DNA from 3 places in the Pseudomonas sp. S1_G07 genome. Region 3 is predicted to be linked to each of the others. Evidence: riboswitches for the same ligand, from Rfam matches in the RefSeq annotation. Region 3 holds a riboswitch; each other region holds the start of a gene.

The links. A riboswitch is a leader RNA that binds a small molecule or an ion and turns the genes downstream of it on or off. The one in region 3 is predicted to bind cobalamin.
Region 1: linked by a shared signal. The riboswitch ahead of cobO (cob(I)yrinic acid a,c-diamide adenosyltransferase) and the one ahead of cobW (cobalamin biosynthesis protein CobW) in region 3 are both predicted to bind cobalamin.
Region 2: linked by a shared signal. The riboswitch ahead of AB4O05_RS22820 (ABC transporter substrate-binding protein) and the one ahead of cobW (cobalamin biosynthesis protein CobW) in region 3 are both predicted to bind cobalamin.

The regions. Positions count from the first base shown of each region.
Region 1 is NZ_CP162778.1:5,388,411-5,398,533, reverse strand. Features, by position in the region: gene AB4O05_RS24550 (DUF2066 domain-containing protein) at 1-263, shown strand, start outside; gene AB4O05_RS24545 (AI-2E family transporter) at 302-1,375, shown strand; gene hda (DnaA regulatory inactivator Hda) at 1,578-2,282, shown strand; gene AB4O05_RS24535 (C40 family peptidase) at 2,496-3,125, shown strand; gene AB4O05_RS24530 (C40 family peptidase) at 3,270-3,806, shown strand; gene AB4O05_RS24525 (PQQ-dependent sugar dehydrogenase) at 3,889-5,202, opposite strand; cobalamin riboswitch at 5,302-5,547, shown strand; gene cobO (cob(I)yrinic acid a,c-diamide adenosyltransferase) at 5,627-6,238, shown strand; gene AB4O05_RS24515 (cobyrinate a,c-diamide synthase) at 6,235-7,614, shown strand; gene bluB (5,6-dimethylbenzimidazole synthase) at 7,611-8,261, shown strand; gene cbiB (adenosylcobinamide-phosphate synthase CbiB) at 8,258-9,166, shown strand; gene cobD (threonine-phosphate decarboxylase CobD) at 9,159-10,123, shown strand, end outside.
Region 2 is NZ_CP162778.1:5,014,869-5,024,991, forward strand. Features, by position in the region: gene AB4O05_RS22800 (aldehyde dehydrogenase family protein) at 1-476, shown strand, start outside; gene AB4O05_RS22805 (protealysin inhibitor emfourin) at 480-785, opposite strand; gene AB4O05_RS22810 (M4 family metallopeptidase) at 814-1,875, opposite strand; gene AB4O05_RS22815 (DNA/RNA non-specific endonuclease) at 2,011-2,940, shown strand; cobalamin riboswitch at 2,978-3,171, shown strand; gene AB4O05_RS22820 (ABC transporter substrate-binding protein) at 3,287-4,297, shown strand; gene AB4O05_RS22825 (FecCD family ABC transporter permease) at 4,294-5,286, shown strand; gene AB4O05_RS22830 (ABC transporter ATP-binding protein) at 5,283-6,047, shown strand; gene AB4O05_RS22835 (hypothetical protein) at 6,388-6,612, opposite strand; gene AB4O05_RS22840 (DUF6678 family protein) at 6,829-7,287, shown strand; gene AB4O05_RS22845 (alpha/beta hydrolase fold domain-containing protein) at 7,268-8,182, opposite strand; gene tspO (tryptophan-rich sensory protein TspO) at 8,182-8,622, opposite strand; gene chrA (chromate efflux transporter) at 8,805-10,016, shown strand; gene AB4O05_RS22860 (nucleotidyltransferase family protein) at 10,051-10,123, opposite strand, start outside.
Region 3 is NZ_CP162778.1:3,641,664-3,651,786, reverse strand. Features, by position in the region: gene cobN (cobaltochelatase subunit CobN) at 1-2,464, opposite strand, end outside; gene cobW (cobalamin biosynthesis protein CobW) at 2,468-3,529, opposite strand; cobalamin riboswitch at 3,623-3,823, opposite strand; cobalamin riboswitch at 3,865-4,073, shown strand; gene AB4O05_RS16775 (CbtB domain-containing protein) at 4,171-4,359, shown strand; gene AB4O05_RS16770 (CbtA family protein) at 4,371-5,075, shown strand; gene AB4O05_RS16765 (cobalamin biosynthesis protein) at 5,072-5,464, shown strand; gene cobM (precorrin-4 C(11)-methyltransferase) at 5,536-6,282, shown strand; gene nfuA (Fe-S biogenesis protein NfuA) at 6,531-7,115, opposite strand; gene AB4O05_RS16750 (fatty acid cis/trans isomerase) at 7,210-9,504, opposite strand; gene metH (methionine synthase) at 9,669-10,123, shown strand, end outside.

The sequences.
Region 1 (10,123 bases), 1.7 Mb from region 3:
TGCTGGAGGTGCAGGGGATGAACCTGGAGCGCTACGCCGCGCTGGGCCGTCTGCTTGAGCCGTTTGGCGCCCAGCCGCAGCGGGTGGATGGCGATCGCATTGTGTATCGCGTCCACGGCAGTGCAGATCAGTTGCGGACCCAACTGAGCCTGGCGAAGTTGCAGGAGGTGCCGGCGGGCGAGGCACCTGCGCCGCAACCCGTGGCCGAAGGCACACAACCGGCCGCTCCTGAACCTCAGGCGCAACTGCGGTTTCGTTGGTAACAACAGTTCTTCCTTATATAGAAGCAATGGAGTGGTGTATGGCGGATACGCGTCGTTGGGTGTGGCTTGGCGGGATTGTCCTGCTGTGCGTGTTTGTGTTCCTGCTGCATTCGATCCTGACGCCGTTCCTGGTAGCGTTGCTGCTCGCCTATCTGTTCGACCCGGTGGTGGATCGCCTGGAGAAAGCCGGGCTGTCACGTACCTTGGGGGTGGTGGCGGTATTTGCGCTGTTCAGCTTGATCGTCACCGCGCTGGTGCTGGTGCTGGTGCCGATGCTGGCCAAGCAGCTGTTTCGCCTTTATGAATTGGCGCCGCAAATGCTCGACTGGCTGCAGCACACGGCGATGCCGTGGGCCCAGGCCAAGCTGGGGTTGGCGGACGGCTTCTGGAAGTTCGATAAGGTCAAGGCGGCGATCAGCGAGCATATGGGCCAGACCACCGACATCGTCGGTGTGGTGCTCAGCCAGGCCACGGCATCCAGCCTGGCACTGATCGGCTGGCTGACCAACCTGGTGCTGATCCCGGTGGTAGCGTTCTACTTGCTGCGGGACTGGGACATCATGATGGCCAAGATCCGTAGCCTGCTGCCGCGTGATCGCGAGGCGCGCATCGTCTCCCTGGCTGGCGAGTGTCATGAGGTGCTGGGCGCCTTCGTGCGTGGCCAGTTGCTGGTGATGCTGGCGCTGGGGGTTATCTACGCCGCCGGCCTGATGGCCATCGGCCTGGAGCTGGGGCTGTTGATCGGCCTGATCGCGGGGCTGGCCGCCATCGTGCCGTATATGGGGTTCGTGATTGGTATCGGTGCGGCGCTGGTGGCCGGGTTGTTCCAGTTTGGCGGCGACCTGTACCCGATGCTGGGGATTGTCGCGGTGTTCATGGTGGGCCAGGCGCTGGAGGGCATGGTGCTGACGCCATTGCTGGTGGGTGACCGGATTGGCCTGCACCCCGTGGCGGTGATCTTTGCGATCCTGGCGGGCGGTGAGTTGTTTGGCTTTACCGGCATCCTGCTGGCGCTGCCGGTGGCGGCGGTGATCATGGTGCTGGTGCGCCATGTGCACGATCTGTACAAGGATTCCGAGGTGTACACGGGTATTGAAGACCCCGAGCTGTAATCGCTCGGTCACAAACCCGGCTTCGGCCGGGTTTGTAGTTTATGGCCCGTGCCGTCAAACAATTTGCGCGAAACCGGCAAGTTAACGCAAACCTTTGATTTTGCTTGTGGTCTGCTGCATTGTGCGCCCGGCGTCACGGGTATAAACTTTGCAAACTTTACACAGAGGCCACTAACGGTTCGATGGGAGCCGTTCAGTCAGCATGAAACCGATTCAGCTGCCCTTGGGTGTGCGTCTGCGTGATGACGCCACCTTTATCAATTACTACCCAGGCGCCAATGCCGCTGCACTCGGCTATGTCGAGCGGCTCTGCGAAGCCGACGCCGGGTGGACTGAAAGCCTGATCTATCTGTGGGGCAAGCACGGCGTGGGGCGTACCCACCTGTTGCAGGCCGCCTGCCTGCGCTTCGAGCAAATGGGCGAGCCAGCGGTGTATCTGCCCCTGGCCGAGTTGATGGACCGCGGTATCGGGATTTTCGACAACCTGGAGCAATACGAACTGGTGTGTCTGGACGACCTGCAAGCGGTCGCCGGCAAGGCGGATTGGGAAGAGGCGCTGTTTCATCTGTTCAACCGCTTGCGCGACAGCGGCCGACGCTTGTTGATCGCCGCGTCCACCTCGCCACGTGAGCTGCCGGTCAAGCTGGCCGACCTCAAGTCGCGCCTGACCCTGGCGCTGATTTTCCAGATGCGCCCGCTGTCCGACGAAGACAAGCTGCGTGCCCTGCAACTGCGTGCGTCCCGCCGCGGCCTGCACCTTACCGACGAGGTGGGGCACTTTATTCTCACCCGTGGCACCCGCAGCATGAGCGCATTATTCGATTTGCTCGAACAGCTCGACCAAGCCTCTTTGCAGGCCCAGCGCAAGCTGACCATTCCCTTCCTTAAGGAAACCCTCGGCTGGTAGCCAAGCCTTTGCTTACGGGGCTTTCGGCAAAATACAGGCGCCATAAAACCCGCGTTTGGGCCGGTTTTGCCACGCGAAAGACGCCTAGGGGGAGTTAAGGGCTTAGATGTCAGCGTCCAAACAAGAAGTCACAAAGAGCGCGATTGAATTTGCAAATCGATGTGATAGAAGGCATAGTCTCGGCTTCTTTACACATCAGCCACGGTCGTGCCCATGCTAAATCGCTTCGCACCCCTCGTGCCTCTCGCACTCGTTACCCTGTTGTTTGGTTGCGCCTCCCACCCTCAACAGGTGGCAGAACAGCAAAAACTTCAGGTTCAAAATCAGGCTAAATTTGTTGCTGCACAGTCTGCTTCTGTTTATGAAGAAGAGGTAGCAACTGAAAAGGAACTGGCCGATTTCTCCGGCAACAAGCCTTACCAGCTTCCAGTTCTGGCCGACAGCATTCTTGAACGCGGCATGTCCCTGATCGGTACCCGTTACCGTTTCGGCGGTACCTCCGAAGCCGGTTTCGACTGCAGCGGTTTCATCGGTTACCTGTTTCGTGAAGAAGCTGGCATGAACCTGCCGCGCTCCACTCGCGAAATGATCAACGTGAAAGCACCGTTGGTCGCGCGCAACAACCTCAAGCCCGGTGATCTGCTTTTCTTCAGTACTGCAGGCCGTGGTCGTGTCAGTCACGCCGGTATCTACCTGGGTGACAACCAGTTTATCCACTCCAGCAGCCGTCGCAGTGGCGGTGTTCGAGTCGACAGCCTGGGCGACAGCTACTGGAGCAAAACCTTCATTGAAGCCAAGCGTGCACTCGCCATGGCCCCAACGACGGTTACAGCCAGTAAGTAAAGTTAAAGTGATACTTGAAGTTTGACGTGTAAGCGCTAGAATCCCTGGACATTGTTGTAATCCGTTCGCGCGAGCTTTGCTTGCGCGTTCTGGTTTTCAGCGTTCGGCAGCGATAGCCGCATCCAGACCAGGATTGTTCTGCACATGTCGACCTCAGCCCGCCTGATCCTTATTCTCTGCGCCGCGCTTATCAGCGCCTGCGCCAGCCGGCCGCCGCCCGCTCCCATTGCGGTCAAGCCCAAGCCGGTCTTCAACTATTCCAGCCAAAGTTACTCGCCTGCCGCCGAAGATGTGCTCTTTCGCGCTCTGGGCCTGGTCGGCACGCCTTATCGTTGGGGCGGCAACACGCCGGATTCGGGGTTCGATTGCAGTGGCCTGATCGGCTTTGTCTTCCGTGACGCCGCCGGCATCTCCCTGCCGCGCACCACCCGCGAACTGATCGTGATGCGTGCCCAGGATGTCAGCGAACAGAACCTGCAGACCGGCGACCTGCTGTTCTTCGCCACCGGTGGTGGCTCGCAGGTCAGCCACGCCGGGATCTACGTCGGCGAGGGGCGCTTTGTGCATGCGCCGCAGACCGGCGGTACGGTGAAGCTGGACACCTTGTCCAAGGCTTATTGGCAGAATGCCTATCTGAGCGCCAAGCGCGTGTTGCCAGCAAATCTGGCACGAAATCCCTAAAAGCAGCGATAAGCTTCAAGTTGTAAGCTGCAAGAGGGTGCACCGCCACCTTGCAGCTCCAGGCTTGAAGCTTGCGGCTTCGCTACCTAGCGGCCGACACCCGCCACACCTTGTTCCCCACATCATCCGCCACCAGCAAATCCCCCTGCTTGTCGATCACCACGCCCACCGGCCGGCCCATGGCGTTCTCATCCTTATCGAGGAACCCGGTCAGCACGTCCACCGGCTGCCCGTTAGGCTTGCCCCCCTCGAATGGTACGAAGATCACCTTGTAGCCACTGTGCGGCTTGCGGTTCCACGAACCGTGCTGGCCAATAAATGCGCCATTGCTGAACGGCGCTGGCAGTTTGCTGCCCTCGGCGAAGGTCAACCCGAGCGAAGCCGTATGCGGGCCTATCGCGTAGTCCGGCGCAATCGCCTTGGCCACCAGGCCCAGGTTCTGCGGGGTGACGCGCACGTCCACGTGTTGCCCGTAATAGCTGAACGGCCAGCCATAGAAGCCGCCGTCCTTGACCGAGGTGATGTAGTCCGGCACCAGGTCGCTGCCGATCTCGTCGCGCTCATTCACCGCCGTCCACAGTTTGCCACTCTGCGGTTCCCAGGCCATGCCATTGGGGTTGCGCAGGCCAGAGGCGAAAATGCGGTGTTGGCCGCTGGCGCGGTCGACCTCCCAGATCGCTGCGCGCCCCTGTTCCGCCTCCATTCCGTTTTCGCCCACGTTGCTGTTGGAGCCCACGCTCACATACAGCTTGCTGCCGTCCTTGCTGGCCACCACGTTTTTCGTCCAGTGATGGTTCAGCGGGCCGCCCGGCAAGTCGACGACCGTGGTGCCTGGGGCTTTGATCGCGGTTTCGCCCGGCTGATACGCAAAGCGCAGCAGCTTGTCCGAGTCGGCCACGTACAGGTCATTGCCGACCAGGGTCATGCCGAACGGCGAATTGAGGTTTTCCAGGAACACCGTGCGCGTTTCGGCGACGCCATCGTGGTCGGCATCGCGCAGCAGGGTAATGCGGTTCGGGCTTGGCACCCCGGCGCCGGCACGCCCCATGACCTTCTCCATAACCCAGCCGCGCACGCCCTTGGCGTCGTCGGGTTTGGGCGGTGCGTTGGTTTCCGCCACCAGCACATCGCCATTGGGCAGCACATACAGCCAGCGCGGGTGGTCGAGGCCCTCAGCGAACGCGGCCACTTGAGTGCCGGCGGCGGCCGTCGGTTTCGCGCCCTCGGGCCAGCCGATGGCCGGCGCGATGTTGACGGTGGGGATCAGCGTCTTGTTCGGCTCCGGCAGTTGGGGCGAAGGCCCGGTGCCCTCGGACACCTGCAAGGTGGAGCTTTCGCCGCAGGCCGTGAGGGTGCCGGCGAGCATGATCAGTAGGGCGAGTCTGGTTTTATGCATGGTGTTCTCCTTAATACCTGTAAGGGTAGAGGAGATCAGCCGTGCGTTGGTTCCAGTGCAAGGCCAGCTTTAATTGACGCTCCACCCCCAACCCACTAACCTTCGCGGCTTGTTCCAGGTGCTCTGTGACCTGTGGGTCGACAGAGTGAAACAGGGAAGCCGGTGAGTGAGCGCACTTATACACAGTGTCGCCGCGATTCCGGCGCTGCCCCCGCAACGGTAAATGAGTCAAAACGCTGCCTTTTGCCACTGTATCGCGTGCGATATGGGAAGGCGCAGCGTGGGCCTGTTCTCTCCAGAACGCCACTCATGAGCCCGGAGACCGGCCTGGCTCATTCAACAGCATCACGGTGGGCGATGCTTGGCTGTCTGTTTTCTCTTTTTCCTGCCCGCCGTTTTTGTCCAGCCCCAACGGAGAGCTGCCATGACCGATACCCCCGACCGCGACGAACGCCATCTGGCGCGCATGCTGCGCAAAAAAGCCGTGATCGACGAGCGCATCGCCAATTCTCCCAACGAGTGCGGTTTGCTGCTGGTGCTGACCGGCAACGGCAAAGGCAAGAGCAGCTCGGCGTTCGGCATGCTTGCCCGCGCCATGGGCCATGGCATGCAGTGTGGCGTGGTGCAGTTCATCAAAGGGCGCAACAGCACCGGCGAAGAGTTGTTCTTCCGACGCTTCCCCGAGCAGGTGCGCTTCCATGTGATGGGCGAGGGCTTCACTTGGGAAACCCAGGACCGCCAGCGCGACATTGCCGCCGCCGAGGCCGCCTGGGCCGTGTCGCGGGCATTGCTGCAAGACCCGAGCGTCGGCCTGGTGGTACTGGATGAACTGAACATCGCACTCAAGCACGGTTACCTCGACCTGGACCAGGTCCTCAGCGACCTGCAAGCCCGGCCGCCGATGCAGCACGTGGTGGTCACCGGCCGTGGGGCCAAGCCTGAACTGATCGAAATGGGCGACACCGTCACCGAAATGGGCATGCTCAAACATGCGTTCCAGGCCGGTATCAAGGCACAGAAGGGCGTCGAACTTTGAATCAGCCCCGTCATTGCCCGGCCGTATTGATCGCCGCACCGGCGTCCGGCCAGGGTAAAACCACCGTCACCGCCGCGCTGGCCCGCTTGCACCGCAACCTGGGGCGCAAGGTGCGCGTGTTCAAATGCGGCCCGGACTTTCTGGACCCGATGATTCACGAGCGCGCCAGCGGTGCGCCGGTGTATCAATTGGACATGTGGATGGTGGGTGAGCAGGAAAGTCGCCGTCTGTTGTGGGAAGCGGCGGGGGAGGCTGACCTGATCCTGATCGAGGGCGTGATGGGGCTGTTCGACGGCACCCCTTCCAGCGCCGACCTGGCACGCCACTTCGGCGTACCGGTGCTGGGCGTAATCGACGGCACCGCCATGGCCCAGACCTTTGGTGCCCTGGCCCTGGGCCTGGCGCGCTATCAGCCGGACTTGCCATTCGCCGGCGTGCTGGCCAACCGCGTCGGTACCCTGCGCCATGCGCAGCTGCTTGAAGGCAGCCTTACCGAGGGCCTGCGCTGGTATGGCGCGTTGTCCCGCGAAACCGGTATCGAATTGCCCAGTCGTCACCTGGGCCTGGTGCAAGCCAGCGAACTGAACGACCTGGACCTGCGCCTGGACGCCGCCGCCCAGGCGCTGGGCAGCAGTTGCGAAGTCGCGCTGCCGCCGCCGGTGACCTTTGTCGCGCCGCAAGTGATCGAGGCCCAGCCGTTGCTCGCCGGCGTGCGCATTGCTGTCGCCCGTGACGAGGCGTTTGCCTTCACCTATGGCGCCAGTCTCGATCTGTTGCGGGCGATGGGGGCTGAGTTGACGTTTTTTTCGCCGATTCATGACCGCCAATTGCCTGACGCCGACAGTCTCTATCTGCCGGGTGGTTACCCGGAATTGCACCATCAGGCGTTGTCGGAAAATACCGCGATGCTCGCGGCCATCCGTGCCCACCACTTGGCCGGCAAGCCGTTGCTCGCCGAGTGTGGCGGTATGCTCTACCTGCTGGACTCGCTCACCGACGTCGACGGCAACCGCGCCCAGTTGCTGGGCCTGTTGCAGGGGGATGCGGTGATGCAAAAGAAACTGGCGGCCCTGGCCCTGCAAAGCGTCGAGTTGCCCGAAGGTGTATTGCGCGGGCATACCTATCACCATTCCCTGACCAGCACCGAGTGGCAGCCGATTGCCCGTGGCCTGAGCCCCAATGGTGGGCGCGGTGCCGAGGCGGTGTATCGGCAGGGGCGGATGACCGCGTCCTACGTGCACTTCTACTTCCCGTCCAACCCGGCAGCGGTCGCCGCACTGTTTACGCCGGCGCTCACCGTTGATCGAGTTGAACCCCAACCCAATCAGCACTGCACATCCCCTGTGGGAGCGGGCTTGCCTGCGAAGAGGCCATGACTGACAACGCATTCCCCCAGGCCGACCGCGATGCCGTCTATCGCGCCATTGCCGAGCGCCGCGACATGCGCCACTTCAGCGGCGGTACGGTGGCCCCTGAACTGCTGCACCGCCTGCTCCAGGCCGCGCACCAGGCGCCGAGTGTCGGCTTGATGCAGCCGTGGCGTTTCATCCGTATCAGTGACCGCCCATTGCGTGGGCAAATCCAGCAACTGGTGGAAGAAGAGCGCATGCGTACCGCCGAGGCCTTGGGCGAGCGCTCCGATGATTTCATGAAGCTCAAGGTCGAAGGCATTCACGACTGCGCCGAAGTGTTGGTGGCGGCGCTGATGGATGATCGCGAGCGCCACATCTTTGGCCGCCGCACCTTGCCGGAAATGGACATGGCGTCGCTGTCCTGTGCGATCCAGAATCTGTGGCTGGCGGCCCGTGTCGAGGGGCTGGGCATGGGCTGGGTCTCGCTGTTCGAGCCTCAGGCCCTGGCTGACCTGCTGGGCCTGCCGCCCGGTGCCAAGCCCCTGGCCGTGTTATGCCTGGGGCCGGTCGCCGAGTTTTACCCGGCACCAATGTTGCAGCTCGAAGGCTGGGCCGAACCGCGGCCACTGAGTGACCTGTTGTACGAAAATAGCTGGGGAGTGAGTCAATGAGTGTGGCCTTGCTGTGCTTCGCCGCAGTGGCGCTGGATGCGCTGCTGGGGGAACCCAGGCGCTGGCATCCGCTGGTGGCGTTCGGCAATTTTGCCGGGCGCATCGAGCAGCGTTTCAACAGCGGTGGGCGTGGCTGGCGCAGCCATGGCGTGACCGCTTGGTTTATCGCGGTGGTGCCATTGACGCTGCTCGCCACGGCCTTGTCGTGGGCGCCCTATATCGGCTGGGTCCTGGAAATTCTGGCGCTGTACTGTGCCCTCGGCCTGCGTAGCCTCGGCGAACACGTGATGCCGGTGGCCCAGGCCCTGCGCAGCGATGACCTGGAGACGGCGCGCACCCGCGTGAGCTACCTGGTGAGCCGCCAGACCAGCGAGCTGGACAGCACCGAGGTTGCCCGCGCCGCCACCGAATCAGTCCTGGAAAACGGTAGCGATGCGGTGTTTGCCGCGCTGTTCTGGTTCGTGGTCGCCGGCGTGCCGGGCGTGGTGCTCTATCGCTTGAGCAATACCCTTGATGCCATGTGGGGCTATCGCAATGAACGCTTCGAGCGCTTCGGCTGGGCGGCGGCCAGGATCGACGACGTGCTGAACTACATTCCCGCCCGCTTGGTGGCATTGACCTACGCCGTGCTGGGCAAAACCCGCTTGGCGATTAAATGCTGGCGCACCCAGGGCCCGACCTGGGACAGCCCCAATGCCGGGCCGGTGATGGCCGCTGGTGCGGGGGCATTGGGGGTTGAACTGGGTGGTGCCGCGATTTATCACGGTGAACTGCACCAGCGCCCAACCCTGGGCGAAGGGCCGGCGGCGGATGCCGATGCCATCGACCGGGGCTGGCAACTGGTGCAACGCGGCGTATGGTTGTGGTTGCTGATCCTATGCGCGGGGGCGCAATTCTATGCTTGAGCACGGTGGTCGCTTGCGTAAGGCATCCATTCAATACGGGATTGCCGAGGCCGATTGGCTCGATCTTTCCAGTGGCCTCGCCCCTTGGCCTTGGCCGATCCCGGAGATTGCGCAGCGTGCCTGGGCACGCCTGCCGGAAAACGACGACGGCCTGGAGCAGGCCGCCAGTGAGTATTACGGCGCGGCCCACCTCTTGCCGGTGCCCGGCTCACAGGCGGCGATCCAGTTACTGCCGCGCCTGCGCCGTGCCGGCAAGGTGGGCGTATTGTCGCCGTGCTACGCCGAGCACGCCGAAGCCTGGCGCCGAGCCGGCTACGTGGTGCGCGAAGTGCAGGAGCAGGAGGTCGACTTCTTCCTCGACGGTCTCGATGTGCTGGTGGTGGTCAACCCCAATAACCCCACGGGCCTGAGCCTGCCCCCTCAACGCCTGCTTGACTGGCACTCGCGGCTGGCCCAGCGCGGCGGCTGGCTGGTGGTGGACGAAGCGTTCATGGACGTCACCCCGCAATTGAGCCTGGCGAGCCGGGCCCATCAGGTCGGCCTGATTGTGCTGCGTTCGTTCGGTAAATTCTTCGGCCTGGCCGGTGTGCGCCTGGGTTTCGTGCTGGCCGATCGCCGGTTGCTCAAGTTGCTCGCCGAACAAGTCGGGCCGTGGGCGGTCAGCGGGCCGACGCGGGCACTGGGGCAGGCGTGCCTGCGCGACACCGCCGGGCACGCGCGCCAGCGAGCGCGCTGCATCGAGGCCAGCCAGCGCTTGTTTGAGCTGCTGAAGCACCATGGCTTTGAGCCGCAGGGCGGTTGTGCGCTGTTCCAATGGCTGATCACCCCGCATGCCGAACGCATGCACGAGTTCATGGCTCAGCGTGGCATCTTGCTGCGCCTGTTTGTGCATAACAGCAGCGTGCGGTTTGGCCTGCCCGACACCGAGCCCGACTGGCGCCGCCTCGACGAGGCCCT
Region 2 (10,123 bases), 1.4 Mb from region 3:
CCTACGTCGGCCCAATGGCCCGCTTCGACCTGCGCGATGAGCTGCACGGGCAGGTCCAGGCGACCCTGGCAGAAGGCGCGACTCTGCTGCTGGGCGGCCATAACGTCGCGGGCGTCGGCAACTACTATGCGCCGACCGTCCTGGCAGGCGTCACCGACCAGATGACCTCGTTCAAGCAGGAACTGTTCGGCCCAGTGGCCTCCATCATCACCGCCCGCGACGCAGACCACGCCGTGGCGCTGGCCAATGACAGCGAATTCGGCCTCACCGCCAGCCTTTTCACCTCCGATGCGGCCAAGGCCCGCGATATCGCCAACCAACTGGAAACCGGCGGCATCTTCGTTAACGCCTTCAGCGTCTCCGACCCGCGAGTGGCGTTTGGCGGCATTAAGAAGAGCGGGTTCGGCCGCGAGCTGTCGCACTTTGGCGTACGCGAGTTCTGCAATGCGCAAACCGTGTGGCTGGACCGCAAATAAGCCTCAACAGCGAACATGCCGCCGCACGCACTGCACCAGCCCGTCCAGTGCCTGCGACTTCACCGGCGCCAGCACGCACACCGTGTGCTCACGCTCGCCTTCCGTCACGGTCAGGGTGTAATGCACCTGGTCGGGGTTGCCGGGTTCCGGCGTAGTGCTTTGCGGCAACTCAAAGAAGTGTGAAGCCTCGATCAGTTGCCGCAACTCCTGCTGGTCCGGCTCGGGCAGCTTCTCCAGCTCCACAGTGTTCGGCCGGGCCAGGCCAGGAAAAAACGCCGGCCCGCCGATTTCCTTGATTGAAATGTGCATGGCTGCTCCTCACCGCCCAGGCGGTGTGTCAAACGTGAATGCCCACCGCTTTCCAGCCTTCCTTGACCGCCTTCTGTTCATCCTTGTTCGCGCCGTAAAGTCGACCGGCGACATCGTAGGTGATACGCGCAAACCGCAGGAAGCCCGAGTTCGGCCGCAGCCGCGCATCACGCAGGGCGTCATACCAGATGCGGCCGGCGCGCTCCCAGGCAAACCCGCCGATGTTCGTGGCAACCTGATAAAACGCATGGTTGGGAATGCCGGAATTGATATGCACGCCGCCATTGTCATCATAGGTTTGCACAAAATCATCCATATGCCCCGGCTGAGGGTCCTTGCCCAGCAGCTTATCGTCAAACGCCGTGCCGGGAGCCTTCATCGAGCGCAGCGCGGTACCGTTGATTTTCTCGGTAAACAGCCCTTTACCGATCAACCAATCGGCGTCCTCGGCCTTTTGCTGCAATGCATACTGCTTGATCAGCGAGCCGAACACGTCCGACAACGACTCGTTCAACGCACCGGACTGATTGAAATACATCAGCTTGGCCTCATCCTCGGTGACGCCATGGGCCAACTCATGGCCGATCACGTCAAGCGCCACCGTGAAGCGGTTGAACAACTGTTGGTCGCCATCACCGAACACCATCTGGGTCGAGTTCCAGAAGGCATTGTTATAGTCCTGGCCAAAGTGAACGGTGGCGTCCAGCGCCATGCCGGCATCGTCGATGGAATTGCGGTCGAACACCTGGTCGAAAAAATCGAAGGTCGCGCCCAGGCCATCATAGGCTTCGTCCACCGCCGCCACCCCACTGGCGGCGTCGCCCTCGCTACGGATCAGCTTGCCGGGCAGGCTGTCATTGCCCTCGGCGCTGTAGATCGAGCGGCGTTTTTCGGCGCCCATGGCCAGGGCCATATGGGCGGCCCCCCGGGTCGGCACGGCGACCATGCGCAAAGAGCGGAACGTGCTGTCCTTGGCGCGGGTACGCAAGGCGATTTCCCGTTGGGCTTTATTACCGTGACGCGCGATCTGGTCGAGCATGTACGGCGGAATCAGGCAGAAGATCGGATTGCGTTGCTGGCGAACACACATGGGCTAGCTCCCTTTTTGGCATGTGACTACGTCCGGGTGACCGCTTCAGGATAGTCCTGCTGTCGGTGCATGGACTAAATTGTCATGAAGCTATGTTGCAGTCGTGTTTATTTCCAGGCCCGCAAGGAGCATCCCATGCCAGCACGCAAAGCCAATATCGACCTGTCGCACCGCCCCCGGCTCGCCGATCTGCACCCGTTGGTCGCGGCCAGCCCCACACTGTTGGAAGCCCGCGCGGGCGGCCCACGGGTGACCCCGGCGCAAGCGCTGGAGGGCCGGCAGGGCTACGCAGAAGACTTCCTCAGCCGCTTCGTGGTGCCGTGGCCCACCGTGAGCGAGACGCTGGCGGATGACATGCAACCAGGGCGCCTGGACTACACGCACTTCTCGGTCACCATGTCTCGCTCCCGACGACTGGCGCTCTATGTGGGCGTCAATATCGATGGCGGCCAGCACGAGGACATTCTGCGCAGCAGCGACACCTGGGCCTACGATGGCCGCCTGCCGATCAGCGCGCAGGTGGGCGAAGAGCTCTATGCGAGCAATGGTCTGGATCGCGGCCACCTGGTGCGGCGCCAGGACCCCAACTGGGGCGACGCGGCGGCCATCGCCAACGCCGACACCTTCCACTTCACCAACTGCTCGCCACAGATGAGCGGCTTCAACCAAAAGACCTGGCTCGAACTCGAGGACTACATCCTCAACAACACCCAGCGCTGGAAAGCCCGGGCCACGGTGTTCAGCGGCCCGGTGTTCGCCGACGACGACCGTGTCTACCGGGGCGTCAAAATCCCCAAGGCGTTCTGGAAGGTGGTGGCTTACCTCAGCGACGACGGCAAGCCCAGCGCCAGTGCCTACATGATCGACCAGAGCCGCGAGCTGGGTCAGCTTGACCTGATGTTCGGCCAGCTCAGGACGTATCGGCGCAGTGTGATCCAGATCGAACAATTGACCGGCATCCGCTTCGCCAACCTGGCCGATTACGATGGTTTCAGCAACGAAGAACGCGCCACTGGCACCCGGATTGAAGCGCTGATCCAGGGGCCTGGGGACATTCGTCTGTGAACCGACGGGCCTTGGGCTACTTCGCCAGGGCCTAATCGACTACCATACCGCCGCCGGTTCCCGTAAGGGACTAACAGGGAATTCGAAGCGCCGCACGCGGCGCCAAGCGAAACTGCCCCCGCAACTGTAGGTGCCGAGCCTGCTCCCCACTGCCACTGGACGCTGTCCGGGAAGGCCGGAGCAAGGCGACGACGCATCAGTCAGGAGACCTGCCGGCCCAGCACAATCACCAACCGGCGGGGTGTCCGGGAAGGACATTCTCGCCTGCCCGATCGGCAGCGTTCGAGGGCGTATTTCCGAACCGTACCTCCCCTGTTTCACGTACGGTTCAAACGGAGATCGCCCCATGCTGCCACGCGTTACCGCCCTGATCACCGGCCTGGGTTTCTGCGCCCTGGCCCAAGCGGCGCCCACTCATTACCCGCTGACGATCGAGAACTGCGGCAGCACCCTCACCTTTCAACACGCGCCCTCGCGCAGCGTGACCATCGGCCAGGCCGCCACCGAAATGCTCTATGCCCTGGGCGTGGGCGACACCGTGGTCGGCACTTCGCTGTGGTTCAACAGCGTGCTGGCGCCGTTCAAGGCGCAGAACGATAAAATCGAGCGCCTGGCCAATAACGAACCGAGCTTCGAGGCGGTGATCGCCAAGCGCCCGCAACTGGTGGCCGCCGAGCTGGAGTGGGTGGTGGGCCCGCAAGGCGTGGTCGGCACCCGCGAACAGTTTCACGAGCTGAAGATCCCCACCTACGTGCTGCCCTCCGATTGCGAAGGCAAGGACAACCTGGTGGGCGCCGACGGTACGCGCCTGGAGCCGTTCCGCATCGAGGCGATCTACAAAAGCATCGACCAGTTGGCGCAGGTTTTCGATGTCCAGGATCGCGGCCAACAGTTGAACGATGAGCTCAAGGCGCGCCTGGCCAAGTCCATCGCTACCGCACGCAGCAAAGGCCTCAAGCACGCCAGTGCGCTGGTGTGGTTCTCCAGTTCCGAGATGGCCAGCGACCCGTACGTGGCCGGGCACAAGGGCATTCCCGAATTCATGCTGCAGACCCTCGGCCTGCACAACGTGGTGCAGTCCGATGAGGAATGGCCCGCGGTCGGCTGGGAAACCATCGCCAAGGCCAACCCCACTTTCCTGATCATCGCGCGCATGGACCGCCGTCGCTACCCGGCCGACGATCACGAAAAGAAACTTGCGTTCCTGCGCAGCGACCCGGTGACCCGTAACATGGATGCCGTGAAGAACAACCGCATCATCATCCTCGACGCCCTGGCGCTGCAGGCCAGCCTGCGCACGTTCGATGGCCTTGAACAACTGGCCGGCGCCATCGACGGCTACGACCTGTCCAAATGATCCGCACCCTACTCGCCCTCGCGCTGCTCCTGGTTGCCGTACTTGCCGGCGTGGCCATCGGTGAAACCACTATCGAGCCACACGTGGTGTTGCAGGTGCTCGCCAATAAACTCTGGGCCGCCGGCTACGTACTGGACCCCATCGACGAAGGCGTGGTGTGGAACTACCGCCTGACCCGCGCCCTGGTCGCCGCCGCCTGCGGGGCGGGGCTGGCCACCTGCGGGGTGATTTTGCAGTCGTTGCTGCGCAACCCGTTGGCCGACCCGTACCTGCTGGGCATCAGCGCCGGGGCCTCGACCGGCGCGGTATTGGTGGCGTTGCTGGGCGTGGGCGGCGGGCTGATTTCGTTGTCGGCGGGTGCCTTCGTCGGTGCCATGGCGGCGTTTGCCCTGGTGATTCTGCTCACGCGGGCCAGCGGCACCGGCCAGATCATCCTCGCGGGTATTGCCGGCTCACAGCTGTTCAATGCCCTCACCGCGTTCCTGATCACCAAATCGGCCAGCTCTGAACAGGCGCGCGGCATCCTGTTCTGGCTACTGGGTAACCTCAGCGGCGTGCGCTGGCCGTCGGTGTGGCTGGCGGTGCCAGTGGCGGTCGCGGGGCTGGCGGTGTGCCTGTGGCATCGCCGCGCGCTGGATGCGTTCACCTTCGGCAGCGACTCGGCGGCGTCCCTCGGCATCCCGGTGCGCCGCGTGCAGTTTCTGCTGGTGGGCTGCGCGGCGCTGGTGACAGCGGTGATGGTGTCGATTGTCGGCTCCATCGGCTTTGTCGGCCTGGTGATCCCCCACGCCGTGCGCCTGTTGCTCGGCACCGGGCATTCGCGCCTGTTGCCGGCCAGTGCACTGGGCGGTGCATTGTTTTTGATTGCCGCCGATGTGCTGTCGCGCACCTTGATCAAAGGCCAGGTGATCCCCGTGGGCGTGGTCACGGCGTTGGTGGGTGCACCGGTGTTCGCACTGATCCTGATTGGCCGCAGGAACGCGCGATGACGGTACTCAGTTGCACCGGCCTGGGCTTCAAGGTGCGCGAGGCGCAGTTGCTGTGCGACATCCACCTGCAGGTGCAGCCGGGTGAAACCTTGGGCATCGTCGGGCCGAACGGCTCGGGCAAGTCCACCCTGCTCAAACTGCTCGCCGGCTTGCGCGCCCCTGCCAGCGGCGAAGTACGCCTGGGTGGCCAACGCCTGGGCGACCTCTCGCGCCGCGCCATCGCGCAGCAACTGGCGGTGGTGGAACAGCAGGCCGACACCGACGACGCCATCCGCGTGTTCGACGCCGTGGCCCTGGGCCGCACACCGTGGTTGTCGGCGCTGAGCCCGTGGTCCCGCGACGACGACGCCATCGTGCAGCAGGCCCTGCACGATGTGGACGCCACCCACCTGAGCCACCGCGCCTGGCGCAGCCTCTCCGGCGGCGAACGCCAACGCGTGCACATCGCCCGCGCCCTGGCGCAGCGGCCGCAGATTCTGTTGTTGGATGAGCCGACCAACCACCTGGACATCCAGCATCAACTGACGATTTTAAAAGGCGTGCAGGGTTTGCCGGTGACCACCTTGATCGCCCTGCACGACCTCAACCAGGCACTGACCTGTGATCGCCTGGCCGTGCTGGATCACGGACGGTTGGTGGCGCTGGGCAAACCGCGGCAGGTGCTGACGCCACAACGCTTGCAGGACACGTTCGGAGTGCAGGGACATTACCTGACCGACCCGTTTGACGGCGCGCAGATCCTGCGGTTGCGCTCCAATTAATGGCTTCACACAATCCAACGGCGGGAGCAGGCAAGCCAGCGCTTATAAACATAAAATAACTAATTGATTTTAAATAATTAAACGACCGTGCTTTGTGGCGAGCGGGCTTCGCGAATCGTCGCACCGCCCGCGTTGGGGTGCGAAGCGCCCCTAATGAAGACGAATGCGCTGTATCAGGCACTCCTCTGCGCCTGGTCTTGGGGCTGCTTCGCAGCCCAACGCGGGGCAAGCCCGCTCGCCACAGAGGTCCCGGTTTGCTGCGCGATAGCGCTACGTCGAAGAGGTGGTGGGGCCGCCTACATTGATTGGCGATGCTTCTCGAATCTACTGGATCTTTGGCTCATACAACCTCTATCCGCGTAATCCCCACTACCTCTGCCTGCTCCAGAATTTCCTCCGGCGCCGCATCCGCCGGGGGCATGATCAAGCCATTCTCCGCATCGCCGAAGTGCAATTGCAGCAAGTGCAACGCGGCCTCATGCACGGGCAAATCGGGTTGCTTGAGTTCAAACAGATGGGTGCGGGGTGCATCGTTGAACAGATAGTTCAGGGTGTATGCGCGCATGGCGGCGTCCTTATTATGGGAGAGGTGCAGCTGATTAACCCGACTAGGTGATCAGGTTTTAAGTTCCCTATCCGCTCGCAACGAAGATAACCAAGTAACGCTTTCAGACAATTCCGGGAGGAAAAAAAGGAAGTCTCAATATTCTGGATCGCCTTCAAATTACTGGATGGCCCGCAGTACCATGTCATTCAAATGAGTGAGTCGACAGGAATGAATATGAACGAACTACCAGGGCCTGACGCCCGACAGAATGATAAGAACCGCAAGATCATAAAAGCTGCCGTAGCAGCGAGAAACCTGGCAAGCGCGGCGAACAATACCAAGTGGAACGAACTGATCACCCATGTCCGTCAACTCTCAGGCTGGCAACCACCGTATCGTTCTAAATCTATCACAGGACATATATCGGAATGGGACGTGGAGTGGCACTACCACTTGCCGTTCCCATTTGCCTACGTCGAATGGTTCGATATCGGCTTGTGGGAACTAGCACCGTCCCTGGGTGCGCTACTCCCACAAACGTACATTGATCATACCGAAGAAATATCGAAGGCCGTCGCACAAATTGGTTTCGAGTTCGAGGTACAGGCTGACATGCTGAGAATTTGGGGTTACCTACCAAAATCCTACGAAGACTTCCCGCCTGCACAGACGTTTACCCAACGCGATCTCTGATCCACTGTCGGCTATACACCAACACCCCTTCCGCCATCGCAACCGGAAAATGAATGAACCCATGGGCCGACTCCGGCAGCAGATGGACCTCCGCCTGCGGCCAGCGCTTCGCAATTAACAGCGTGTCGTCTTTAAGCGGGTCCAACGCCCCCACAAACATCAACGCGGGCGGCATACCGTCAAAGTCCCCATACAACGGCGACAACGGCGGTTGCCTGCGCTCATCATCACTCAACCCCGGCGTGAGCATGCGCAACGCCTCGACCATCCCCGGCCCGTCCAGCAGTAACGTATCCGGCCCGGCCGTGCGTACGCTCGGTGTGCCGCTCAAATCGTAAACGCCGTAATACAGCACCGCGCCGCGCACGCGGTCGAGCAATTGCGGCCATTGTTTGAGCGCCAGCAAGGTCGCCGCCGCCAAATGCCCTCCGGCCGATTCACCGACGACGATGACCGGCAAACCCGCGAATTCCTCATCATTGAGCAACCAGCGCGCGGCCACCAGGCAATCGTCCATCAGCCCCTCAATCGGCGTGTCCACCGCCAACCGATAGTCCACCGACACCACCGCCACGTCGCACGCGTTGACCATGCCCAGGTTAAGGTCGTCATCCATCTGCGCGTTTCCAATGACCCAACCGCCGCCGTGGATATCCAGCACCACGCCTTTGGGCTTGCCGCTGGGTCGCAGGATGCGTACGGGGACGCCGCCCACCCTTTTGCAGTGCGCCACGGGGGCTTTCTTGAGCCTCTGACTGACCCGCCACAGCGCCTGGATCAAACGCGGCGTCAGCCGATTACGAATCTTGAAACGCGGCATCCACGCGAGTTTTTGATTGAAGCGGCGCATCTGCGCCAGTTCCGGCTCGCTGGCCGGCCAAGGTTGACAGGCCATCAGCGGTTATTGCGCAGGATCGAGAAATTCAACGCCGCCGCCACGCACAGCCACGCCAGGTACGGGAACAGGATCAAACCGGTGATCAGGTCCAGGCGCACGGCCAGCACCACCATGGCCACCACGGTAAGCCACAGCAGCACAATGATCACCATCCCGGCGAACAGCCGATGGGCACCAAAGAACACCGGGGTCCACAGCGTATTCAAGGCGATCTGCGCGGCCCACAGGGCCAGCACTATTTGGCTGCCGGGGATCAGGCTCAAGCGATAACCGGCCCAGGCCAGCAACAGGTAGATGAGCGTCCACGCCACCGGGAACAGCCAGTTGGGCGGGGTGAAGCTGGGTTTGACGAGGGACTCGTACCACGCACCGGGCTTGAAGAGGATGCCGGTGCTGGCGGCGGCGGCGCAGGCGAGCAGGAAGATGAAAAAGGTCATGGTCGGTCCTTGAGGTGGAGTCGGCAGAAAGCAACGCTATGCTTGAGTGACTCAAACTACCGCGCATAAATTCAATCAAGGCGCCAAAAATGGCACGCAGGCCGGCTCTTCTGCGCGTCATGAAAATTGGTTATGGTTCCAGAACACATCACCTGCTTCAGCGCCTATCCGAGAACCCGACCTTGGCCAACCCCCTCGCCGCTCCCTCTAACAGCCCCTGGTCGGTGTTCCTGATCTTCCTGCGCCTGGGCCTCACCTCTTTCGGCGGCCCGATCGCCCACCTGGGCTACTTTCGCGACGAGTTCGTCAGCCGGCGGCGCTGGCTGAGCGAGCACAGCTACGCGGACCTGGTTGCACTGTGCCAATTCTTGCCCGGCCCGGCCAGCAGCCAGGTGGGCATCGCACTGGGCCTGCAACGGGCGGGTTACGGCGGCGCCCTGGCGGCGTGGGCTGGGTTCACATTGCCGTCCGCCCTGCTGCTGATGGTATTTGCCCTGGGTATTACCCAACACAACAGCGCCCTGCCGCCCGGCGTGCTGCATGGCCTTAAAGTGGTTGCCGTGGCCGTCGTCGCCCAAGCCGTATGGGGCATGGCGCGCAACCTGTGCCAGGGCGTGGCGCGGGTGAGCCTGATGCTGATCGCCGCGGGGGTGACGTTGTTCACAGCGTCCGCCTGGAGCCAAGTGGGCGTGATCGTGGCCGCCGGCATGATCGGCCTGCTGCTCTTCACGCCAGCGCCGAACGCCGAGCACGAACCCTTGCCCATGCCGATCCGCCGTCGCACCGGCGCCCTGTGGTTACTGCTGTTTGTGCTGTTGCTGGTGGCGTTGCCGCTGCTGGCCCAAGCCCTGCCCAACCAAGGCCTGGCGCTGGTGGACGCGTTCTACCGTGCCGGCGCGCTGGTGTTCGGCGGCGGCCATGTGGTGCTGCCGCTGCTGCAAGCCGAAGTGGTGCCGCCGCATTGGATCAGCAACGACCTGTTCCTCGCTGGCTACGGCGCCGCGCAAGCCGTGCCCGGCCCCTTGTTCACCTTCGCCGCCTATCTCGGCGCCGCCCTGACCCCGGCCCCAAACGGCTGGCTGGGCGGCCTGATCTGCCTGCTGGCGATCTTCGCCCCCTCGTTTCTGCTGGTCTTCGGCGCCTTGCCCTTCTGGGAAACCCTGCGCCGCAGCCCGCGCACCCGAGCCGCATTGGCCGGCGTGAATGCCGGCGTGGTGGGTTTGTTGCTGGCCGCGCTGTACCAACCGGTGTGGACCAGCGCGATTTTCAACGCCTACGACCTCGGCCTGGCGCTGCTGGCATTGGTGGCGCTGATGCGCTGGAAGCTGCCGCCGTGGCTGGTGGTGCTCGCATGCGGCGCACTGGGAGGGGTGCTCAGCCTCCTCGTCGGGTGAGGCCAACGGCGGGAGCGGCTTCGTTTGGCAGCCTTCAACCCGGCGCCACAATCCTCAACCACGGCCACCGTTCCTGATAACTCCTGGCCTTCTGCGCAAACAATTGC
Region 3 (10,123 bases):
CGCAGGCATCTAGGCGCGGCGCGACGACGATGCGCAGGCTTTCGATCACCGCCTTCACCGCCTCCCAGCCAGGCTCTTCCAACTGTTCGAGCGGGCCTTCCAGCGCCTGTTCGATCAAGCGCGCGGCATACAGCTCCAGGCGCTCGCGGGTATCGCCAGCGGTGCGCCACAGCTGCGTATCGATCGCCTGCAACATCGCCGGGCGGCGCCCGGCCCAGGGTTCGGACAAGGCGCAGTCCAACGGGTCGAAGCCCAGTTCGAAGGCTTTGGCCAGCGCCCGCAGCAGGCTCGATTGCGGGCCACGACCGTCGCCACGGGGAATACGCAGCAAGGCCAGCAAGGTATCGATGCGCAAGCGACCTTGCGGTGATTCGCCAAATATATGCAGGCCATCGCGGATCTGCGATTCCTTCAAGTCGCACAGGTAGGTGTCCAGGCGCGGCAGCCAAATGGCCGCATCCGCGTCTCCGTCCAGTTCAAGCTCCTGGTCGATGCGGGTTTCACGCACCAGCTTGAGAATGTCTTTTTGCAGCTCACGGGCGCGGCGCGGGTCAAGCAGTTGCGCCTCGTAGTACTCGTCCGCCAACAGCTCCAGGTCACGCAGCGGGCCGTAGGTTTCGGCACGGGTCAGCGGCGGCATCAGGTGGTCGATAATCACCGCCTGGGTGCGCCGCTTGGCCTGGGCGCCCTCGCCCGGATCGTTGACGATAAACGGGTAGATATTCGGCAACGGGCCCAGCAATGCGTCGGGCCAGCAGTTTTCCGACAGGCCCACGCCCTTGCCCGGCAGCCATTCGAGGTTGCCGTGCTTGCCGACGTGGATCACGCCATGGGCGCCGTAGGTGTGGCGCAACCAGAAATAGAACGCCAGGTAGCCGTGGGGCGGCACCAGGTCCGGGTCGTGGTACACCGCGCTGGCATCCACCTGGTAACCCCGCGCCGGCTGGATGCCGACGAAGGTCAGGCCCAGGCGCAGGCCGGCGATCATCATGCGCCCGTCGCGGAACATCGGGTCGTTGTGCGGCGTGCCCCAACGCTCAAGTACGGCCTGGCGATTGGACTCAGGCAAGCGATTGAACATCGCCTCGTAGTCGTCCAGGCCGAGACTTTGATGACAAGGGCGCAGGTCGAGGCTGTCCAGATCGTTGGTGACGCCGCCGAGCAGTTCCTGGATCAGCGCCGTGCCGCTGGTCGGCAGTCCATCCGGCAGCGGGTAACCTTCGGCTTGCAGGGCCCGAAGGATATTCAGTGCCGCCGCCGGGGTGTCCAGGCCCACGCCATTGCCGATACGACCGTCGCGGGTCGGGTAGTTGGCGAGGATCAGCGCGATGCGTTTATCCGCATTCGGCACTCGCGCCAGCTCGACCCAACGCCGCGCCAGTTCGGCGACAAAGTCCATGCGTTCGGGCGCCGCGCGGTAGCACACCACGTCCGACTGGCTGCGCTCGCTGCGCCAGGCCAGGTCCTTGAAACTGATCGGCCGGCTGATAATGCGCCCGTCCAGTTCCGGCAAGGCAATGTGCATGGCCAGGTCGCGCGGGCCCAAGCCTTGTTCGCTGGCGGCCCAACCAGGCTGGTTGTCCTGGGCGCAAATCGCCTGGATCACCGGGATATTGCGGCGAAACGGCCGCAGATGCGGGGCTTCGGGGCTGGATTGGGCAAAACCGGTGGTGTTCAGGATCACCGCCGCGCCCACCTCATCCAGCAGGTCCTCGACCACCGTCAGGCAGCCAGGCTCTTTCAAGCTGGCCACCGCCAGCGGCAACGGGTTAAGGCCCGCCGCCTGCAAGCGCTGGCAGAACACGTCGATAAACCCGGTATTGGCCGCCTGCAAGTGAGAGCGGTAGAACAACACCGCCGCCACCGGACGGTCGGCATGCCAATCCGCCTGCCAGTCATTAAGGCGGGCATTGGCTTTATGCGGGTGATAAATCGCGGTGCGCGGCAAGGTGTGCGGTTCGGCCCACGGGTAATCGCGCCCCAGGTAACCACTGGCCAGGCAGCGATAGAAATCCAGTGCATTGCCCAAGCCCCCCTGGCGCAGGAACTGCCACAGCCGGTCGCGCGCTTCTGCGCCCACCGTGCTCAGGCCGCTGAGCTCCGGGTCCGGGCGATCATCGCCCGGCACCAGGATCAACGTAACGCCACGCTCGGCCAACGCCACCAGGCGCTCGATGCCGTAGCGCCAATAGCCAATGCCGCCGTGCAGGGAAATCAGGATGACCTTGGCGTGGCGCAGCACCTCGTCCACATACAGGTCGACCGAGGCATGGTTCTGCACCTGCATCGGGTTGGCCAGACGCAGGCTGGGGTAGTCGTCGGGCAACTGCTGGGCCGCTTCGGCGAGCAGCGCCAGGCTGGAGTCGCCGCTGCACAGGATCACCAGCTCGGCGGGGGTTTGCCCAAGGTCGGCAATATTGTCGTCCGCGACGAAACCACCGGGCTGGGTCCTGAGCAGGTGCATGGGTTAAACGCTGAGCGCGGCGCGCAGTTGCGCTTCGAGGCCCGCCGCGTCCAGCGCCTGGCCGATCAGCACCAGGCGCGTGATGCGTGCTTCATCGGCTCCCCAGGCGCGGTCGAAGTGTTTGTCGAAACGCGTGCCCACGCCCTGGATCAGCAGGCGCATCGGTTTGTTCGGGATCGCGGCGAAACCTTTGACGCGCAGGATGCCGTGTTGCACCACCAACTGCGTCAGGGCGTCGAGCAGCAGCGCTTCATCGGCCTGGGGCAGGTCGATGGAAATCGAGTCAAACGCATCGTGATCGTGATCGTCTTCACCTTCATGGTGATGATCGTGATGGCTGTGGCGACCGTCGATATGCTCCTCGGAGCCGGCGCCCAGGCCGATCAGCACCTCCAACGGCAGACGACCGCTGCTGGCCTCGATGATTTTCACCGCCGGCGGCAGCTCCTCGGCAACTTCCAGGCGCACACGGGCCAGGTCTTCGGGGCTGATCAGGTCGGCTTTGTTGAGGATCACCAGGTCGGCGCTGGCCAGTTGGTCGGCGAACAACTCGTGCAACGGCGATTCGTGGTCCAGGTTGGGGTCGAGCTTGCGCTGGGCATCCACTTGATCGGGGAACGCGGCGAAGGTGCCGGCGGCCACGGCCGGGCTGTCGACTACGGTAATCACCGCGTCAACGGTGCAGGCGCTGCGGATTTCCGGCCACTGGAAGGCTTGCACCAGCGGTTTTGGCAGGGCCAGGCCGGAGGTTTCGATGAGGATATGGTCAAGGTCGCCGCGACGCGCCACCAGCTCGCGCATCACCGGAAAGAATTCTTCCTGCACGGTGCAGCACAGGCAGCCGTTGGCCAATTCGTAGACCCGGCCATTGGCTTCTTCCTCGGTGCAACCGATAGAGCACTGCTTGAGGAGATCACCGTCGATGCCCAGTTCGCCGAATTCGTTGACGATCACCGCGATGCGGCGGCCCTGGGCGTTGTCGAGCATATGCCGCAGCAACGTGGTTTTACCCGAGCCGAGAAAGCCGGTAACGATGGTGACGGGAAGTTTGGCCAGTGTTTTCATCGGATGCCCTTGGGGGCGGGCATACGGGACGATAGGCCCTGCGACAGGGCGCAGAAGCGGATTTCGTCACCGGATCACCCCGCCCGGTTGAATTGAAAAATCGCTGACGAGGCAGGTCTCCTGGCTTGGGGCGTGCGGGTCGTGAGACCGGCGCCGGCTGCGCCTTCCCGCCGGTTCAGGCAGTGGCGTGGCAGTCGGATACACCCTTTACAGTTGCGGGGGCAGCCGCGGCTTGAACCGCGTTCCCTTCTTAGCTTCGGCCTGGGCCGAAGAACCTCGAAGGTGCAAGGCTACAGGGGCGCGGTCAATTTGACTACCGTCGCTCTGCATGCTTTCCTACACGCCTTGTTTCGGGTGCCCTTCACAGGGTGAAACGGGAAACCGGTGAGCCATATGCCTGTGGCAAGTCCGGTGCTGCCCCCGCAACGGTAAGCGAGCGAAGCGTCACAGCCACTGTGCTTTTGCATGGGAAGGCGATGCTTTCCGGGCTCAGGTCAAGAGCCCCCTCGCAAGCCCGGAGACCGGCCCGAAAAATCCAGATAACAAACCCGCGGTGGGCGGGCGCTGTTCAGAACTCTGCGTGCCTGGCTCGCGGGGTTTGCATGCGCTCGTTTCGCCCAGAAACCAGAAAGGGACGCGCCATGTCGACCATCAGCAGCACCTCGCCCTCCGCCAGCAGCACCGCCACCCTCAGCCAACGCCTGACCGCCGCCATCGGTGCGTCGATCCTCGGCGCGTGCCTGGTGTATTTCGCCGGTTTCTCGCACATCGAGGCGGTGCACAATGCCGCCCACGATACCCGCCACAGCGCCGCGTTCCCGTGCCACTGAGGCCTGCCGAGATGATCAAGCGCATTGCCCAAACCGCAGGGTTCAGCGGCTTGCTGGCCGCTCTGCTGCTGACTTTGCTGCAAAGCTTCTGGGTGGCCCCGCTGATTCTGCACGCGGAAACCTTTGAACACGCCCCGGCCGCCGCCGAAGTAGCCCATGAACACAGTGCCGGCGCTGCCGCGCACAGCCACGACGCCGAAGCCTGGGAGCCGGAAGACGGTTGGCAGCGCGTGCTGTCCACCACCGGCGGCAACCTGGTGGTGGCGGTGGGTTTTGCGCTGATGCTGGCCGGCCTCTACACCCTGCGCGCGCCCACCCGCACCGCCCAGGGCCTGCTGTGGGGCCTGGCCGGTTACGCAACCTTTGTGCTCGCCCCCACCCTGGGCCTGCCACCCGAGCTGCCGGGCACTGCCGCCGCCGACTTGGCGCAACGGCAGATCTGGTGGATCGGCACCGCCGCGTCCACCGCTGCCGGTATCGCGCTGCTGGTATTTGGCGGCAACTGGCTGCTGAAAGTACTGGGGGTGGCGATCCTGGTCGTGCCACACATCATCGGCGCGCCGCAACCGCAAGTGCATTCGATGCTGGCACCCGAGGCCCTGGAAGCACAATTCAAGATCGCCTCACAGTTGACCAATGTGGCGTTCTGGCTGGCTCTGGGCCTGATCAGTGCCTGGCTGTTCCGCCGTAACCGTGATGATCAATACTGCGCATGACTTACGTGGTCGGCCTGGGTTGCCAGCGGGGCTGTGAGGTTCACACCCTGCTGGCGTTGTTTGATCACGCCCTTGCCGAGGGTGGCGTTGATCGCCGCTGCATTACCGCGCTGGCCAGTCTCGATCGCAAGCAGGATGAGCCCGGATTACTGGCCCTGGCCCGGTTGCTGCAACTGCCCTTGCATTGTTTGAGCGCCGAGAGATTGGCCGTTTATGAACACCGCCTGAGCCATAAGTCTGATATCGCATTTGCCCATACCGGCTGTCATGGCATCGCCGAAAGTGCCGCCCTGGCGCTCGCCGAACAGCTGGGTGGCGCACCCGCCCGCCTGCTGATCACCCGTAGGAAAAACACTCAGGCCACCTTTGCATTGGCCTGCGCCGGTTAAAACTCCGATAATCGCCCTTCCCGATCATGAGCATTGTTCATGCTCGCCCGTTTTTTTGACAGGAACTCTCCATGACCGTCTACTTCATCGGCGCCGGCCCCGGCGACCCGGAATTGATCACTGTCAAAGGCCAGCGGTTGATCCGCCAATGCCCGGTGATCATTTATGCCGGCTCCCTGGTGCCGACGGCGGTGCTGGACGGACATCAGGCCCACCAGGTGGTCAATAGCGCCGAGTTGCATCTGGAACAGATCATCGAGCTGATCAAGGCCGCCCACGCCAAGGGCGAGGACGTGGCACGCGTGCATTCCGGCGACCCGAGCCTGTATGGCGCGATTGGCGAGCAGATCCGCCATTTGCGCGAGCTGGGCATTCCATTCCAGATCATCCCCGGCGTGACGGCAGTCGCAGCCTGCGCGGCGCTGCTGGAGACCGAACTGACCCTGCCGGACATCGCCCAGAGCGTGATCCTGACCCGCTACGCGGATAAAACCCGCATGCCCGCCGGCGAAGACTTCGAGAGCCTGGCCCGCCACGGCACGACCATGGCGATCCACCTGGGGGTCAACCATCTGGAGAAGATCGTCGCTGAGTTGTTGCCACACTATGGCGCCGATTGCCCGATTGCCGTGGTGCACCGGGCGACGTGGCCGGATCAGGATTGGGCGGTCGGAACGCTTCGGGATATTGCCCAGAAGGTCGCGGCCAAGGGGTTCCGGCGTACGGCGCTGATCGTGGTGGGTCGGGTGCTGGCAAACGACAGTTTCAGCGAATCCTCGCTGTATCGCGCCGGCCATGCCCACCTCTATCGTCCGTGATATGAGACATGAACAAACTTGGCTAAGCTACTGATATAACTGAATACATACAAAATAATGTGGGAGCGGGCTTGCTCGCGAAAGCGGACTATCAGTCAAACCATGAAGCGACTGATACACCGCTTTCGCGAGCAAGCCCGCTCCCACAGTTAACCTTCTTTATCAAATAAACATCATAAGACATTGAATTACAGGCACAAAAAACGGCGCTCACGGGCGCCGTTTTTTGTTCGCAGTGAACGCCTTACTCAGTAGTAGGCATTTTCTTTCTGCGTGTGGTCGGTTACGTCACGTACGCCCTTGAGCTCCGGAATGCGCTCGAGCAGGGTGCGCTCGATGCCTTCGCGCAGGGTCACGTCCGCCTGGCCGCAGCCTTGGCAGCCGCCGCCGAATTTCAATACGGCGATACCGTCATCGACCACATCGATCAGGCTCACCTGGCCGCCGTGGCTGGCCAGCCCCGGGTTGATCTCGGTTTGCAGGTAGTAATTGATGCGTTCGTTGACCGGGCTGTCGGCGTTGACGTTCGGCACCTTGGCGTTCGGTGCCTTGATGGTCAACTGGCCGCCCATGCGGTCGGTGGCGTAGTCGACCACGGCGTCGTCGAGGAAGGCTTCGCTGAAGGCATCGATGTACGCGGTGAAGCTTTTCAGCCCCAGGGCGGTGTCTTCAGGCTTTTCTTCACCGGGCTTGCAGTAGGCAATGCACGTCTCGGCGTACTGGGTACCGGGCTGGGTGATAAAGACGCGAATGCCGATGCCTGGGGTGTTCTGCTTGGACAGCAGGTCAGCCAGGTAATCGTGGGCGGCGTCGGTAATGGTTATGGCAGTCATGGAAACTCCTCACAGGCTTGCCGGCAGTTTACGCCAAAATATTACGCAGGTACAAAGTCCTAGTAATTTTGTCGGAAAAGCTCCAGCACACCCGTCAGAGGTTTTCATAGCGGTTCATGTCCAGCACGCCCTCTTCCACCGGCATGGTCTCGTGCAGGTACGCCGAAAGATCATGGAAGTACTGCCAGAACTGCGGATGACTGCGGCGTACTCCCCAATGATCGACGATTTTCTCGAAGCTCTGCGCGTCCCTGGCGCTTTCCATGGCCGCCACAAACGCCGGCACCTGCTCGGCGGGCACATTGAACATGAAGTTCGGATAGCTGGTCAGCACGCCGGGGTATAGGGTCAGCGTGTCCAGGCCCGGCTGGTAACGGTAGGCCTCGCCCAACATGAACGCGACGTTACTGTGGGCGCGGTTACGCAACAGGCTGTAGACCATGCGCTCGCCGCTGGCGGTTTCGATACGCAGCATCGTCGCTTCAGGCAACTGATCGATCACCTTGAGCCCGGCTGCCGGGCGTGAAGTCAGGCGACTGAGGGCCTGTTCCACGTCCTGAAATGCCGGCCCAATGCCATCACGCGAGCAATAGGCGCCCGAGCAACGGTTGATCGGGTCCGGGCTGGCATTGAGCTCGCCGTAACGGGCCAGCAGCTGGTTGGCGAAATCGCGCTTAGGGTCCTTTTTATCCAATTGCAGACCGGTGGGCTTGTCGTCGTCAATCGACTCATAGTCCAGCCACAGCTTGACCTTGCCGCTGTTTTGATACCAATCGTCGAGCAAATCATCGCGCGAATTCGCCGGCATCAGGCGCAGGAAGTTCTGCTCTGCACCGTTGCGGATCAGGTCGAAGTACAACCGGGTCTGGGCCTGGTGGGAGACATTGCCGAAAACGTCGAAGTTGACCACCAATTGGTAGTAGGTGCGCTCCAGCAGCGGGTAATCGAACAGCCACATCGTCTGCGGCACCTCGCCGATCAGGCCTTTGCTCACCGAGGCGCTGTCAAAGTGACGGAAGATGCTCAGCAACGCATTGTCATTACCCGCCCATAGCGTGGACCAACTGGGCGGCGGCAGATCGGCGTAACTGTCACGGCGCAAGGCCTCGTATTCATTCCGCTTATCGCGGTATTTGAGCCAGAGGCTGAGCACGCTGCCCACATCATCGATCTGCCCTGGCATCGCCAATAACGGCGTGGCCTGGCCGCGATACCGCGCATCGGTGATGTACAGGTCGTGGTCCGGGTCCTGGAACAGGGCCCAGAAGTTGTCGCGAATCACATCCGTGGCGATCTGCCCACGGCATACCGGCCCGCGAATAAAGGTGCGCACGAAGTATTCGGCGTTATCGAGCATGAACTGGTAACGCGCTTTGGCCGGGATCGCCTCGAACGTCTCGAAGGGGTTGGCGCGACGGCCGGGCCCGTAACCCGGCAAGGCGTTGACCTGCCAGTCGCCAGCGTAGAACAACCCTTTTATACGTGCCATTTTCTCGGCACTGAGCGGGTAAGTGATATGGGTTTTATGCACGATCACGCCCTGGATCGGCCACAGGCGGTAGTACACGCGGGTGCCGGGGTCATCGTTGGGGCGGCGGGTGTTGATCAGGTCAATCGGCTGGCCGCTGGGGGTGCGCGAACGCACCCACTGGAAGAAATGCCCTGGCTCGCCACCCTCGAAGTACATATGCGCAATAAACAGATGCTCGAACAGCCAGCGAGCCACCAGGCTTTCCCGGGCGCCGGGGGCATTGAGCAGGTTTTCCCACTGCAGCACCTGGGCGGCTTCCGCGGCGCTCGGGGCCACGCCCTGCTGGTCGATCGGCGCGCCGGAGGCCAGCCAGCGCTGCAGGGTCTGGTATTGCGCGTCGCTCAAACCGGTCACGGCCAGCGGCATGCCTTCGTTGGGGTGCGCCCCGGCGTAGTTGTCGAACTCCTCCGGCAGCGGGCACATGTTCTCGCGGTTCAGGCCCAACACAATGTCATCGGGCAGCTTGCCGTTGGGCTGCAACGGCGCACGATGCCGACCCAGTTCCAGCATGCGCGCCATCAGCGCCGCCTGGCTGCCCTGGGCATCCAGTACCGAAGCAAAGCCTTCGCGCTGCCAGGCGGCCTTGCCGAAGGCGTCATAGAACAGCCGGGTCGGCTTGGCCGCCTGGCTGCGATCACCGTCGTAGACCAGGGCCTTGGACGCGCCCCGGGCCGCGCCCTCGCCGCTGCCCAGGTTCAACTGGCAGGCCGAGTCGTAGCAGGCATGGCACGCCACGCACTTCTCGGTGAAGATCGGTTGCACATCCCGAGTGTAGGAAGGCGCAGGGGCGGGATCCTCGGCCTGTGCGGCGGTGCCAATCAGCAAAAGTGCAAGACTGACGATGATGCGATACGACATGAGCCGGGTCCCAATAGGAAGCCAAAATGAAAAAACCTGTCGATTCTACCGATCTGCGGACGGCACCAACATGAACGATATTCATGCAAAACCTGGGCATGCCGCAAATCCGCACAGGTTTGCTATGATCCATGCCCTCCGTAATGCCTGACCAGAGTAGTCCCATGTCCGATCGTAGCGCTCGTCTGCAAGCCCTTCACCACGCCCTCAAGGAACGCATCCTGATCCTCGACGGCGGCATGGGCACGATGATCCAGAGCTATAAACTGGAAGAGCACGACTACCGTGGCAAACGCTTTGCCGACTGGCCGAGCGACGTCAAGGGCAACAACGACCTGCTGGTGCTCACCCGCCCGGACGTGATCGGCGGGATCGAGAAGGCTTACCTGGATGCCGGCGCCGATATCCTCGAAACCAACACCTTCAACGCCACCCGCATCTCCATGGCCGACTACGGCATGGAAGCGCTGGCCTATGAGCTGAACGTCGAAGGCGCGCGCCTGGCGCGCAAGATGGCCGACGCCAAGACCGCCGAAAACCCGGCCAAGCCGCGCTTCGTCGCCGGCGTGCTCGGCCCGACCAGCCGTACCTGCTCGCTGTCGCCGGATGTGAACAACCC